Regions from separate parts of the Parafrigoribacterium soli genome, predicted to be linked through region 1. Evidence: predicted binding sites of a transcription regulator. Region 1 holds the regulator's gene; the other holds the start of a gene.

The links. Region 1 encodes HspR, which represses chaperone genes until heat shock. Its sites were predicted from a motif close to AAGTTGAGTCNNNNNGACTCAACTT; they were not measured.
Region 2: the regulator HspR is predicted to act here: its motif matches at 5,149-5,173, upstream of ABUA37_RS04015 (Hsp20/alpha crystallin family protein).

The regions. Positions count from the first base shown of each region.
Region 1 is NZ_JBELNZ010000003.1:539,218-546,580, reverse strand. It holds gene ABUA37_RS10945 (LLM class flavin-dependent oxidoreductase) at 1-295, opposite strand, end outside; gene ABUA37_RS10940 (cysteine hydrolase) at 463-1,212, shown strand; gene ABUA37_RS10935 (AmiS/UreI family transporter) at 1,231-1,884, shown strand; gene ABUA37_RS10930 (epoxide hydrolase family protein) at 1,936-3,057, shown strand; gene ABUA37_RS10925 (hypothetical protein) at 3,065-3,757, opposite strand; gene ABUA37_RS10920 (heat shock protein transcriptional repressor HspR) at 3,831-4,274, opposite strand; gene ABUA37_RS10915 (DnaJ C-terminal domain-containing protein) at 4,369-5,355, opposite strand; gene ABUA37_RS10910 (nucleotide exchange factor GrpE) at 5,362-5,967, opposite strand; gene dnaK (molecular chaperone DnaK) at 5,970-7,363, opposite strand, start outside.
Region 2 is NZ_JBELNZ010000001.1:817,488-824,850, forward strand. It holds gene nagA (N-acetylglucosamine-6-phosphate deacetylase) at 1-309, shown strand, start outside; gene ABUA37_RS03995 (glucosamine-6-phosphate deaminase) at 575-1,345, opposite strand; gene ABUA37_RS04000 (ROK family transcriptional regulator) at 1,373-2,548, opposite strand; gene ABUA37_RS04005 (ROK family protein) at 2,545-3,498, opposite strand; gene nagZ (beta-N-acetylhexosaminidase) at 3,495-4,940, opposite strand; gene ABUA37_RS04015 (Hsp20/alpha crystallin family protein) at 5,230-5,661, shown strand; gene ABUA37_RS04020 (TIGR01777 family oxidoreductase) at 5,739-7,097, opposite strand; gene ABUA37_RS04025 (pyrimidine dimer DNA glycosylase/endonuclease V) at 7,171-7,363, shown strand, end outside.

The DNA.
Region 1 (7,363 bases):
GGTTCTCGGTGACGTAGGCCATGGCGGGGATCACGAGGAGCGGGTCACCGACGGGAACCTGCGCACCGTGACGGATCGCGGCCTCGTTGTTGCCGCCGTACACGTCGTACGTGCCGAGGACATCCGCGATGAAGATGCCGTCGAACTTGCCGCGCTCGAGCAGCTTGGCGAGCTCGGTCCAGTAGCTGAGGTCCTTGTAACGCCACGCCTGATCGTCTGGGTGTCGCCACATGCCGGCGGACTGGTGGGCGACGCAGTTCATGTCGAAGGCGTTGAAGCGAATCTGTCTGGCCATCTCACAATGGTGCGTCCACCGGGGGCTCCCCGCGCGCGGCAGCGAAATACGACGCAACATTAGGCCCGAGAGGTCAGTTCCGAAAGGTCATACTTCGTCGCATTTCTCGGATGCGCACGCGCCCCTCTCTACTCTGACAGGGTCGCCATTCACAGGAAGGACTTCTCATGACCATCGCAGCCACCGAGATCGACACCCGTCTCGAGACCGAGACCGACCTCGATGCCGAGGTGAACTTTCCCTCGAGCAATGTGCAGTCCATACCGCCGCTCGCCGAGCAATGGAAGTCGCTCGACCTGCGCGAGATCCTCAGCCGCCCCGCGGCGTTCCTGTCTGTCAGCCAGTCGAACTCCCTGTACCGACCCGGCGGCGTTCAGTATGGCGAGCGCCACGACCTGCGCGGCAGCCTGCCCGCAACCGTGAAGTCAGCGAAGGCTGCGCGTGCTGCGGGCAACTTCACCTCGTTCAACTGGATCGGATACACGGTCTTCCGCCAGGACTACCCGCAGAGCGACTTCGACCGCGCGCAGTACAACTCTTGGACGGGGGCGCTCGACGCCACGCCCGAGCAGATCGCCTGGGACAACGAACTCGTCAGCGACCTGCGCGAGCTGGTGCAGCCCGGCGACAACGAGTTCTACGAGACAGCACTCCAGACCGCCTTCACCGGCACGGGGTTGCCGCTCGAGCTCTCTCGCAAGCGAATCGAAGTACTCGTGATCACGGGCATCCACACCGACTGGTGCATCGAGGGCAACGCGCGCGCCGCTCGCGACCACGGCTACCTGCCCATCGTGATCGGAGACGCGACCGGATGCAACAGGCCGGAGCACGAGCCCGCCGCGTTCCAGCGCATCAACCAGTTCTTCGCGCCGGTGATCTCGTCGGAGACCTTCGTCGAACTCCTGAAGCGATAGGGCCGAACCATGGGAAACGTGGGGCTCTTCTTCGTCGGAATCGTGCTCCTGGTCAACGGCCTGGTGATCCTGAACATCGTTCCGGCCCGCAGCGCGGCCATCCTGAACCTCTTCGTCGGAGCGGTGCAGGTGATTTTGCCCACGATCATCCTCAGCCAGGCGGGCGGTGATGCCGCCATCATCAACGCGACCTGGCCGACCTATCTGTTCGGCTTCACCTATCTGTACTACGGCCTGGGCATCCTGCTCGATCTCGAACCGCAGGGCCTCGGCTGGTTCAGCGCCTTCGTCGCAGCCGTCGCACTCTACGAGGCTGCGTCATCGCTCGCCACCGATCCGATCTTCGCGGTGATCTGGCTGAGCTGGGCCGCCATGTGGACCCTGTTCTTCCTGTTGATGGCACTCGACAAGGCGCAGCTCAGCCGGTTCACGGCGTGGTTCCTGATCTGGCTCGGCATCCCCAGCTGCTCGATCAGCGGGCTGTTCCTCTTGAACGGTGCCTGGGCGACAACTCCGGCCGCCGGTGCCGCCGCGCTCGTCGCGCTACTCGTACTCACCGCTGTGAGCATCGCGTTCACTCGGTCGTCCATCGCCCGGCTGCCGCAGTCGACGGATGCCGCAGGCAGGCAGGACCTGGCAGTCTCGGCAGCGGAGTCCCTCCCCCTCGCCTGAGCGTTGAGGATGCACACGAGCGGAACGGATCTCGCTGGGCGAGAATGAAATATGCCTTCGCCGCTGATCAGGGTCAGCTCAGCCGAACTCGACGATCTGCGCGAGCGACTGCGCAACACGCGATGGGCGCCGAGCTGGCCGAGCCACGGCTGGAATGCTGGCACCGACCAGCGCGAACTCCGTCGACTCGCGGACTACTGGCGGTCCGGCTTCGACTGGCGTGCCCAGGAGGATGCGATTAATGCGCTTCCCTCACACGAGGCCGACATCGACGGAACACCGATTCACTATTTCCGATTCGATGGCGAGATCGAGGGAGCGCTGCCCATCGTCCTGACGAACGGCTGGCCCAGCACCTCGCTTGAACTGGTGGCGCTCGCGCAACGACTGGCCGCGCCGTCTCGATTCGGCGGCGAGCCGGCCGACGCGTTCACGGTGATCGTCCCGTCGCTGCCAGGATTCCCGTTCTCACCGCAGCGCCCGAGCCACGACGAACAGACGCATGAGCTCTGGCACCACCTCATGTCGCAGCACCTCGGCCTGGATCGCTACGGTGCGCACGGTGGCGACCTCGGAGCGGGCATCACCTCCCGGCTGGCCCAGGCGCATCCGGAGGCCGTCGTGGGCATCCACCTCCTCGCCGTCGCCGCGCCCGCCAGCTACGACGCCGCGACCCTTAGCGAAGAGGAACGCTCGTACCTCGACTCGGTGAACTCCTGGGTGGATGAGGAGGGCGGATACCAACACGAGCAACAGACCCGGCCGCTCACCCTCGCGCCCGGGTTGACGGACTCCCCCGTGGGCCTACTGAGCTGGATCGTGGAAAAGTACCGCGCCTGGAGCGACAGCGGCGGCGAGCTCTCGACCAGGTTCAGCGATGACTTCCTGCTGACCCAGGCCTCGCTCTACTGGTTCACGAACACCATCGCCTCGTCGTTCCGGCCATACTTCGAGTACCGCGCCGGGATGACCACCAGGGTTGACCGCGTCGACGTACCAACGGCGGTGGCAATCTTCCCGCGCGACCTCACCCGTCCGCCACGAAGCTGGGCCGAGCGCAGCTACGCGGTCACGCGATACACGACCATGCCGCGCGGCGGACACTTCGCACCACACGAAGAACCTGAGCTGCTCGCGACCGACCTCAGGGAGTTCTTCCGCTCGTTACGCTGACCGCACCTCAGACGGTGGCGTGGGCGCGCATCGCGTGCGCCATCCACCACCAGGCGAGCCAGCCGATGACGCAGTTCAGCACGATCGCCATGAGCAGGCTGAGACTGCCGGTGATGCCGATCATCGTCCAGACCGGCGCATGCGCGACGTCGGCGAGGCCGGAGACCACCTGCACGAGGATGCCGGCGATCCAGCCGACGAACGGGTACGCCGCGATCGCAATACCGGTCGCGGCCCAAGTGACGCCCCACGGGTGGTTGACCGAGTGCGATTTCAGCATCCGCCCGCTGACGATGATACCGAGTGCCCACACGGCCATTCCGAAGAGCGAGAGGATCAGCAGCGGGATGACCCACGCGGTCACGTTGACGTTGTCGACGAAGTCGCGCAGCTGGTAGTAGCTCGTCGAACGGGAGCTGGAGGAGCGACCGATTTGGTCGAGCACGAAGGTGAAGAAGGCGGCGAAACCGCCCAGGACGACGGGCACGATGAACAGCAGCCAGCCGAGACCGAGCAGGTTGAATCCCACGATGCCCGCCCAGCGCGCACCGCTCTTCTGCTCCGCGGTGAGCGGCGGGCGCACCGCGCGCGGCTGCCACGCCTGGGGCGGATAGGGGCTCGGGCCAGCCTGCGCATACGGGTTCGGCACTGCCGGCTGGCCCTCGGGCAGGGGCTCGTAGGGGGGTGGCGTCGTCGTCATCGTCTCATTCCTTGAGTCGGGCCGTGCTCGGTCGGGTGACTCATGCCCGAGTAAGCATGAGTTGCGCGTCAGGTCAGTCGGTGCGGCGCCAATTGCGCCCGATCGGACGCCAGACCACGAGCTGGTTGGAGCGCGCCGCCCTGGTGCCCGCCTTCAATGAGATCACATCGCCCGCGGCGCCGGCGGCAAAGACGCGGGTTCCCGGCCGGTGCAGCAGCTCATCGGCGAGCGCGGCCTCGAGCTCTCGCACGCGGTCGCTCAGTTCGGTCACTTGGTTCTCCAACTGCAGAATGCGCCGGATGCCCTCCAGGCTCACTCCCTCGGCGCTCAGCCGCGCAACCTCCCGCAGTTGCATCACGTCGCGCATCGAGTAACGACGTGACTGCCCCGCGGTGCGGGTGGGGCTCACGAGACCGAGACGGTCGTACTGCCTCAGGGTCTGCGGGTGCATGGCCGCCAGCTCTGCCGCGACCGCGATCGCGAACAGCGGCGCATCCGGATTCAGCTCGTCGTTCACTGCGCGCTCGCCCCCGTTCGCTGAGCTTGTCGAAGCGCCGTTGAAGAACGGCCCTCGCACAGGACTTCGACAGGCTCAGCCAACGAATTACGCATTACGCGCGCGCTTTCGCGAGGAGCTCGGCGCGCGGATTCTCCACGGGCATCGCCTTGGCGAAGGCCTCAAGGTGCTTCTGCGCGTCGGCGGTGAGGTGGCTCGGCACGGCCACCTGCACGCTGGCGAGCAGGTCGCCGGTGCCCTTGGTCGTCGTGACGCCGCGTCCCTTGACGCGCAGCACTCGGCCGCTCGGCGTGCCGGGCGCAACCCGGAGCTTCACCGGGTCGCCCCCGAGGGTCGGAACCTCGATCGTCGCCCCGAGCGTCGCTTCCACGAAGGTGACCGGCACATCCACCCTCAGGTTCAGGCCATCACGCTCGAACACCGGATGCTTGCGCACTGTTACGGTGAGCGTCAGGTCGCCGGCGGGGCCACCATCGATGCTCGCCTCACCCTTGCCCTTGAGCCGGATCTTCTGCCCGTCGCTGACGCCGGCGGGAATCTTGACGCTGATCGGCTTGCTGCCCGCGGCCTGCAGCTTGACGGTTTCGCCCTTGATCGCGCTGATGAAGTCAAGCGAGGTCGTCGCGGTGAGATCCCGCCCCTTGCTGGGCCCGCCCGCACCACGGAAGCCGCCGGAGGTCTGACCGAAGTTGCCGCCGCCGAACATGCTGCCGAAGATGTCCTCGAAGCCGGCTCCGCTTGCGGTGCGGGTGGTGCGCTGGTTGCCCTGCCCGAACATCCCGCCGAAGACGTCTTCGAAGCCGCCGGCCTGGCCGCCGCCACCCGCCGTGAAGCGGGGAGCGCCCGCGCCCATGGCGCGCATCTGGTCGTATTCCTTGCGCTGTTCGGGGTCGGACAGCACGGCGTGCGCCTCGCTGATCTCCTTGAACTTCGCCTCGGCCGCAGCATCACCCGGGTTGGAGTCCGGGTGATACTTGCGGGCGAGTTTGCGATAGGTCTTCTTCAGTTCGGCGGGCGTGATGTCTTTCGACACCCCGAGCACCTTGTAGAAGTCCTTGTCGAACCAATCCTGACTGGCCACTGGCGGCTAGTCCTCCGCCGGCACGGAGACCGCGACCTTCGCCGCACGAAGCAGACGCTCGCCGAGCTTGTATCCGGGCTGGATCACGTCTGCGACGACCTGCGTCGTCACATCCGGGTTCGGAAGCTGCATGAGCGCCTCGTGGATGTGGGGATCGAACTCTTCGCCCTTCTCCCCCACCATCGTCAGCCCGAACTTGTCGAGGCCAGCCCGCAGCTTCTGCGCGATGATCGTCATCGGTCCCTCTTCGAGGTCGCCGTGGATCTCGGCGAGCCTGAGGTCGTCGAGCGCGGGGAACAGTGCGCCCACGACCTCCGCGATCACGAGATCACGGTTGGCCTCGCGATCACGCTCGACCCGCTTGCGGTAGTTGACGTACTCCGCCTGCAGGCGCTGCAGATCGGCGAGCCGCTCGGCCGCCAGGTCGCTCTCCACGCCGTTCTTCAGGAACTCGAGGTCGGCATCCGTGAGCGAGGTCTCGATGTCGGGACCCTCGGCCTCGATGATCTCCTCGCCCAGGTTGTCGGCGTCGGTCGGGGACGACTCCCCGGAGCCGGGGGCAGCTGCCCCCGACTTCGGGTCGAAGTCATCCGGCTTCTTCTTGTCTGCCATGGTTACTTCTTGTCTTCTGGCTCGTCGTCCACCACTTCGGCGTCGACGATGTCCTCGTCGTCGTTGCTCGACTCATCGCTCGGGCCGTCGGCCGGCGTCTCGGCAGCCGCCTCACCCGCGCCTTGGTTGGCGTAGATCGCCTCGCCGAGCTTCTGCTGGCTCTCGCTGAGCTTGTCGAAGGCGGTCTTCACCGCATCCGCATCTTCGCCCGCGAGCGCACTCTTCAGGGCGTCGACATCCGCCTGCACGTCGTTCTTCACGTCGTCGGGCAGCTTGTCTTCGTTGTCCTTGATGAGCTTGTCGGTCTGGTAGGCCAGCTGCTCCGCGGTGTTGCGAGTCTCGGCCTCCTCGCGGCGCTTCTTGTCTTCCGCCGCGTGCTCTTCACCCTCGCGCACCATGCGCTCGATGTCTTCCTTCGGCAGCGAGGAGCCACCGGTGATCGTCATCGACTGCTCCTTGCCGGTGCCCTTGTCCTTGGCAGACACGTGCACGATGCCGTTGGCGTCGATGTCGAAGGTGACCTCGACCTGCGGGATGCCGCGGGGCGCCGGCGCGATGCCGGTCAGCTCGAAGGTGCCGAGCGGCTTGTTGTCGCGAGTGAACTCGCGCTCGCCCTGGAAGACCTGAATCGCGACGGAAGGCTGGTTGTCATCCGCCGTGGTGAAGGTCTCACTGCGCTTGGTCGGGATGGCCGTGTTGCGCTCGATGAGCTTGGTCATGATGCCGCCCTTGGTCTCGATACCGAGGGAGAGCGGGGTCACGTCGATGAGCAGAACGTCCTTGCGCTCGCCCTTCAGCACGCCTGCCTGCAGTGCGGCGCCGACCGCGACGACCTCATCCGGGTTCACGCCCTTGTTCGGCTCCTTGCCGCCGGTCAGCTTCTTGACCAGGTCGACGACGGCCGGCATGCGGGTGGAACCACCCACGAGCACGACGTGTGCGACGTCGGAGACCTTGACTCCGGCCTCCTTGATGACGTCGTGGAACGGCTTCTCGGTGCGCTTGAGCAGGTCGGCGGTCAGCTCCTCGAACTTGGCGCGGGTGAGCGTCTCGTCGAGGTTGGCCGGGCCGTTCTCGGTGAGCGAGAGGTACGGCAGCTGGATGCTCGTGCTGGTCGAGGAGGACAGCTCCTTCTTCGCCTGCTCCGCGGCCTCCTTGAGGCGCTGCTTGGCGATCTTGTCCTTCGAGACGTCGACACCGGTGGAGTCCTTGAAGCGCTTGACCAGGTAGTCGACGACGCGGTCATCCCAGTCGTCACCACCGAGGCGGTTGTCACCGGCGGTCGAACGCACCTGAATGGTGGAGAAGTCCTCGTCCTTGCCCACCTCGAGCAGGGAGACGTCGAAGGTACCGCCACCGAGGTCGAAGACCAGGATGAGCTCGTCTTCCTTGCCCT
Region 2 (7,363 bases), on a different contig from region 1:
TCGAGCGACGGTGACTACCGCTTGGGCTCGCTGAACGTCACGGTGAAGGATGGCCTCGCGCTGTTGTCGGGCACGGACACGATCGCCGGCTCGACGCTGACGCAGGATGCCGCCCTGCGCTGTGCGATCGAGAGGGCTCGGGTGACGCCCGCCCATGCCGTCGAAGCGCTGACTCTCACCCCCGCGCGGGTGCTCGGCATCGAGCACGAGTTCGGCTATCTGAAGCAGGGCTATGCGGCCGATGCCGTGTTGCTCGGTCACGAGTGGCAGGTCAGCTCGGTCTGGGCGGCGGGTCGCCAGCTCAGCTGACACCGATCGCTGAGCCTGTCGAAGCGGGTCGAGCACACGGTTTCGATACGCTCGCTGGCGCTCGCTACTCAAGCCGCCTTCGCCGCCTCTCGCGTGCGTAGAACAGGACCAGATGCGACACGCCGGATGCAACGGCCCGGCGTCACCGCGTGTCGCACGAGCTCCTGTTTAACGCACGCGGGTTGACTAGGCCGCCCGCGGCCGTATCGAAACCAAGGGCCGGCATCGATACACTCGCTGCGCGAGCACTCGACCAGCGGGACAGCTACACGGCCTCCCAGGCGGGCTTGTTCGCCCAGGCATAGCGGTAGTAGTCGAGGTTGGCCAGCCGCGAGGCAGCGGCCTCGTCCACGATCACGGTCACGTGCGGGTGGAACTGAATCGCGGAGCCCGGCGCGCTCGAGGTGACCGGTCCCTCGACGGCCGCGGCAATCGCATCCGCCTTGCCCTCGCCGAACGCGAGCAGCAGCAGGTGCCTGGCACGGCGGATGGTGCCGAGTCCCTGCGTGATGCAGTTCACGGGCACGTCGTCGATCGAGTCGAAGAAGCGGGCGTTGTCGGCGCGAGTCTGCTGGGTGAGCGTCTTCACCCTGGTGAGCGATTCGAACGATGATCCCGGCTCGTTGAAGCCGATGTGGCCGTCGGTGCCGATGCCGAGGATCTGCACGTCCACTCCCCCGGCCTCGACGATGGCCCGCTCGTAGCTCTCTCCGGCCTGCTCGATCGGCCCGCGGTCGGCCGGGACTCGCACGAGCTCGGGGGGGAGTCCGAGCGGTTCGACGACGTCACGCCAGATCACCGAGCGATAGCTCTCGGGATGCCCGGCTGGCAGTCCCACGTACTCGTCGAGCGCGAAGCCGCGCACCCGCGAGAGGTCCGCCCCACGCGCGGCAAGCGCACGGTAGACCGTGAGCGGCGTTGATCCCGTTGCCAGGCCGAGCACGGCATCCGGCTTTCGCGCAACGAGATCAAGGATGACGTCGGCCGCAAGCTCGCCCGCGGCGGCCTGGCTCTCGAGAACGACTATTTCTGGCACTGGTGGCTCCTTGCTGTGGTGGGTGGATCAGGAAAAGCCGAGTTGTCTGGAGAGCACCGCCGCGGCGGCCCCGCGCAGCACGATGTCGTCGCCGAGCGTGCTCATGCGCAAGGTGAGTTGGCCGCTGAAGGCGGCCATGGTGCGGGCACGCAGGGTGGCGTCGGCCGCCTCGATGAGCGCTCCGTCGAGGTAGCTCGCGGGGCCGCTCAGCACGATCTCGTCGAGATCGAGCACGCCGACGATGGGCGCGAGTGCGATTCCGAGGCGCCGCCCGGCTTCGCGCAGAACCTCGTCGCGGGCGGCGGATGTCGCGCTCACCTCGAGCTTCGCCTGCAGCCTCGGGATGGCCAGCCAGGTTTCCAGGCAGCCGGACTTTCCGCAGCGGCACGGCTCGCCATCCGGATCGACGACGACGTGCCCGATCTCGCCCGCAGCATGGTGGCTCCCGAAAAGCTGCCCCCCGCCGAGCACGAGGCCAGAACCGACGCCCTGCCCGACGGTGACCACCATCAGATCGCCCCGCGCCTCACCGAAGCTGTGCTCTGCGAGCACCGCCGCATTCGCGTCGTTCATCACCGCGACGGGAAGGGAGAACTGCTCGGCGAGCCTGGCCTGAAGCGGCTCGTGCTGCCAGCCCAGGTTCGGTGCGCTCAGCACGGTTCCCGACGCATCAACGATGCCAGGTGAACCGACTCCGATGCCGAGGATGGGCGCCGACACCGCACCGATAAGGCCCTCGACGAGCGCGAAACTGCGCTCGATCGCGGCGGCTCCGCCCTCAGGCACACCGTTCGGCAGCGGCAGTTCCGACTCGTGCAGCACGGTGCCGGCAAGATCCAGCACCGCGCCCCGGAACACCGAGTGACCACCGAGGTCGATGCCGATGATGTTGAAGGAGGCACGGTCGATGTCGAGCAGAATGGCGGGTTTGCCGCGCTGCACGCTCTCGCTCGGCGGCGTCTCCCGCGGCCCGAGCTCGACGACGAGCCCGTCCGCCATGAGTTCGGCCACCAGGTCGGAAACCGTGACGCGCGTCAGGCCGGTGCTGCGCGCGACATCCGCTCTGCTCTGCCTGCCCGAGCCGTAGAGCGTCTGCAGCACGAGCGCGCGGTTGTGCACCCTGGCGTGTTCCGGCAGCACCTTCTCCGAGGGACGCAGGAGCCTCCCGGCGGTCCTCGCCGCGGTCACGTCCTTGGCGCTCATCCCAACGCCTCCCGGCCGCCTACCGCCGCCTTGCCGGCGAGCGCCGCACCGAGCGCGGCCACGGGTGAGCCGAGCGGCACGAGGCTGACCCGTTCCGGCAGATCGAGCGAGGCGATGAAGGGTGACGCGCTCGCCCACCCGCTCAGCACGGACTGAATGGGGCTGAGCAACCGCTCGCCGAGAGAGCTCAGGCCGCCCCCAATGACGACGAGATCGACGCCGAGGCTCAGGATGAGGATGCGCACGGCCACCGCGGTGTTCTCGATCAGCCTGTCCCGCACCTCGATCGCGAGCGGCACGCCCGCCTCGGCGGCGTCGAAAAGTTCGGTCACCGGGTACGGATGCTCGCTCGGCCACTGCCGGGCAACGGCCGAACCCGAGGCGAGCGTCTCGAGGCAGCCGCGCTGTCCGCAACTGCAGATCACGCCATTCGGGTCGACCGGAATGTGCCCGATCTCTCCGGCGGTGCCGCGCGAACCACGCCAGAGCTCGCCGTCTAGCACGATGCCCGCGGCCAGGCCCGTCCCGAGGTTGAGATACGCCATCGAACCGGGAACCTCTTGGGTGAGGTCGAGCAGGCTCCATGCACCGAGCGCGGCGGCGTTCACGTCGTTCTCCACGCGCACCGGAACGCCAAACACCGCAGACAGCCCCGGCCCGAGATCGAGCCCGGCAACACCGAGGTTCACCGCGTGCGCGACTCGTCCGGCTTCCGCATCGACCGAACCGGGAATGCCGACGCCGATGGACGCGAAGCTGCCCGCCTCCACTCCGACGAGGCCGGCGAGCGCCGACACGGCGGCGCTCGCATTGCCGAGCACCGCATCCGCGCCCATGCCCGTCGGCAGGCGCACCTCCTGCAGCACGCGGCCGCTCTCGTCGACCACGACACCGTGCACCTTGGTACCACCGATGTCGAGCCCGACGAGCATCCGGCCGTCGGGGTTCACGACTGCACCGCGTTCAACCAGGCGAGAAGCGCCTGCCCCACGTGGCGCGAAGCGCCAAAGGTCGCGACGTCGGCGTAGGCCCGGTCGTCTGCAGGCCACCCGAGGTCGACGACGACGACATCCGGATGCTGCTGCCGCAGCTGATCGATGTAGGTCCGCACCCAGGGGTAGCGGTGGTTGTCGCGACCGAGCACCACCGGCTGGAGTCCCGCAGGCAGCTCGGGCAGCGCACCCTCGCGCACCGGCAGTGTCTCGGCTCCCGCGGCGTCCGCTCCCCACGTGGAGACGCCGACGGCGATGTTCGCCTCGGTCTGAATTGAGAGGAGCACGCGCTCGGCACGCACCGTGACGCCGGGCCTCACATCGAAGGCGGCGATGGTGCGCTCCAGCGGGAAGACGGGTTCGTCAATCGCGGGAATGGGGATGCGCTCGGCCTCGACCGCGAGCCCCGCGGCGAGCGCGGCGACGCGAGCCATGGCATCCGCCAACCGCCCGTCGGCGAGTCGGCCGTTGCTCACCGCATCGGTGATCGCCCACTCGATGGCGTCGAGCTGTTCCTCGGTGTTGTCTGTGCCGATGCACAGCAGGTCGCAGCCCGCGGCAAGTGCGAGCACCGCGGCCCCGGGAATTCCGACCTCGCCACTCGCGCCCTTCATGTCGAGGGCGTCGGAGACGATCACGCCCGCGAAGCCGAGTTCCTCGCGCAGCAGCTGCTGCAGGATGCGGCGGGAGAAGGTTGCGGGCGCGTCCGGGTCGAGCTGCGGCATGAGGATGTGCGAGGTCATGATTGAGCGCGCCCCAGCAGCGATCGATGCCCGGAACGGCAGCAGTTCCCGCTCGCGCAGCCGTTCGAGCGGCAGGTCAACGACGGGCAATGCGAGGTGTGAGTCGGCGGAGGTGTCGCCGTGACCCGGAAAGTGCTTCGCGCTCGTGGCCGTGCCGGTGCGCTCGAGTCCGCGCACCCAGGCCGCACTGTGCCTCGCGACCAGTGCTGGGTCGGAACCGAAGCTGCGCACACCGATGACGGGATTGTTCGCGTTCGAATTGATGTCGACATCCGGAGCGAAGTCGAGGTTGCAGCCGCTCTGCCGAAGTTGCCAGCCGATCGAGCGCGCGACGCTCTCGGTGTAGGCGACATCGTCGATGCGGCCGAGCACGGCGTTGCCCGGGTAGGGCGAACCGCTGTCGTGATAGAGCCGCGTGACGTCGCCGCCCTCCTCGTCGATCGCGATGAGCGCCGCGGGGTTTGCCCGACGGATGCTGGCGGTGAGCTCTCGAAGCTGCTCGCGCGAGACGATGTTGCCGCCGAAGATGCAGACGCCGGCGAGCCCGTCGCGCAGCCGCCGCTCGAGCCACTCGGGCAGTGTCGTGCCGACGAAGCCCGGCAGCAGCACCGCCGCCGCGTTCACTCGACCGGATGAGCCGGACTGGGACTCTCGCATGGCTTTAGTAAAGCGTACAAACAAAATGCCTGCAATCCTTTTCCCGCCCAAATGAAGGAGTCGCCGCCGAGGATCCACGCATTCCGGGAGGGAGCTCGGCGTGGGAGGGCTCCACTCCTTCATTTGGACAGCGCAGGGCGCGGGTGGGAGCAAAAACCGCGCGCGAAACACGTTGGCACTCTCAGAGGGAGAGTGCTAACATTTTCCGTAGTTGAGCGTATGTGACTCAACTTATGAACCGACGATGAAGTGACGCCGAGAGGCGCACGACGTGAAGGAGTTGATGAAAATGGCAATGTTGTTCGATCCATTCCGTGAGCTGGACCGCGTCGCCGCGAACCTGCTCGACACGAGGCAGGGTCCCCGTCTCATGCCCATCGATCTGTATCGGGATGGTGACCACTACATCCTGAGCGCAGACCTGCCCGGAATTGACCCGGGTTCGGTTGACGTAGACATCGACGGACAGCTGCTCACCATCCGCGCCGAGCGCACCGCGCACAGCGAGGACGGCGTGAAGTGGCTCGCCCACGAACGTCCGAGCGGCAGCTTCCTGCGCCAGCTCAACCTCGGCGACGGCATCGACACCGAGAACATCAGCGCGAACTACGACAACGGTGTGCTGAGCGTCATGATCCCGATGAGCGCCAAGGCCATGCCGCGCAAGGTCGCGATCAGCTCAAACGGCACCGCCGAGAAACCGGTCGAAGTCACCGCGTAGACAGCGGAACGCAACGCAAGGGCCGCGCCTGGGGAACAATCCCGGGCGCGGCCCTTCGCCTCGGACCCGTCAGGAGGTCACCGGATGATTCTGCCGAGCTGGTGACGAAGGGAGCCCTCGAGAGTCGGCTGGCGAAAGTGGTGTCCGGCGCCTTCGAGCTTGGTCGGCACAACGCGCTGGTCGGCCTCGGCGAGTTCGGTCGAACCCTCCTCCCCCAGAAGGATCCGCGGTCCAAAAGTGGGCACGGGAAGCAGCGCCGGCCTGCGCATCACTCGGCCCAGCGTGCGCGTGTATTCGGCGTTGCGCACCGCGGCGGGCGCGACCGCGTTGATCGGACCGGACATGCCCGTGTCGACGAGCGCGCGGTGATAGACATCGACGAGATCCTCGAGATCTATCCACGACAACCACTGGCGCCCATCGGAGATCGGGCCGCCGAGGCCCGCGGCGAACAGGGGCCGGAACAGGCGAAGGGTTCCGCCGCGGGCCGCCTGCACGATTCCCGTGCGGATCGAACTCACGCGAATCCCGGCCTCCATCGCGGGCCTGGTTGCGGCCTCCCACTCGGCCACGACATCCGCCAGAAAGCCAGCGCCCTGACCGCTGTCCTCGCTCAACACTTCATCGCCGCGATCGGCACCGTAGTAGCCGATGGCGGAGGCGACCACCAGAACCTTCGGGCCGTCGGATGCGGCGGCCGCGAGCTCTGCCAGACGGGCGGTCGGAGCGATCCGGCTCTGACGAATCGCCTTCTTATGGCTCTCGGTAAACCTGCCGGCGATCGACTCACCGGCGAGGTGGATGAGCGCGTCGACTCCGTCGAGTAGCCCCGCGTCGGGGTGCATGGGGTCCCAGTGCCGCTCATCCGCACCTCCTGCGACCCCGCGAACGAGCCGGATCACGCGGTGGCCACCGGTCGTGAGGAAGGCCGAGAGTGCCGAGCCCACCAGGCCACTCGAGCCCGTCATCGCGATGGTCAGGGCTTGCACCCCGAGGCTCGCGGCCCACCGATGGGCCGCGAGATCATCGGCAAGCTGGCGGTGCCGATAGACGAACATGGGCCGAAGCGCTCTCGACCCCACGGGGGTGTCGACTCGATCGGTCACCCGGGTAGTCGTCTCTGACTCCGCGGCAAACTCGTGACTGTGACGCCACTTCAGCGCGGCGCGAACCGGGAGGGACGCGAGCCCATCCACTCCGATGGTGTCGACAAAGCGGCGGGGCGGGTCGTAGCCATCCGGATCGTGTCGCGACACCCAGGTGAGGCCGCCGGGCAGTCCAAGCACCGCCTCGCCGTCCCTGAGCGAGGTGGTCTCGAGCAGGACTTTCGCGGGTTGCCACGGCGGCGCCAACCTCGCGAACGCACCGGGCCTCGCGTGCCAGGCGAAGACCTCATCGATCGGTGACTCAACGATGCTCGAGTGTGTGATGGACATCCGAAGCACATCCCTTCGATGCTCGCATGATGGCCGAACGGGAATCCCGTAAACGGTCGCTAGTGTGGTGCCGGTGAGACTCTGGTCCGTGCATCCGCAGTATTTCGATCGGCAAGCCCTGACGGCCTGTTGGCGCGAGGCGCTGCTGGCACAGGCCGTGCTGGCCGGCACGACGAAGGGATACCGACAGCATCCGCAGTTGACGAGATTTCGGGACCAGGCGGCGCCGGACGCGGCTATCGCGCGCTTTCTCGGCGGAATAGCCG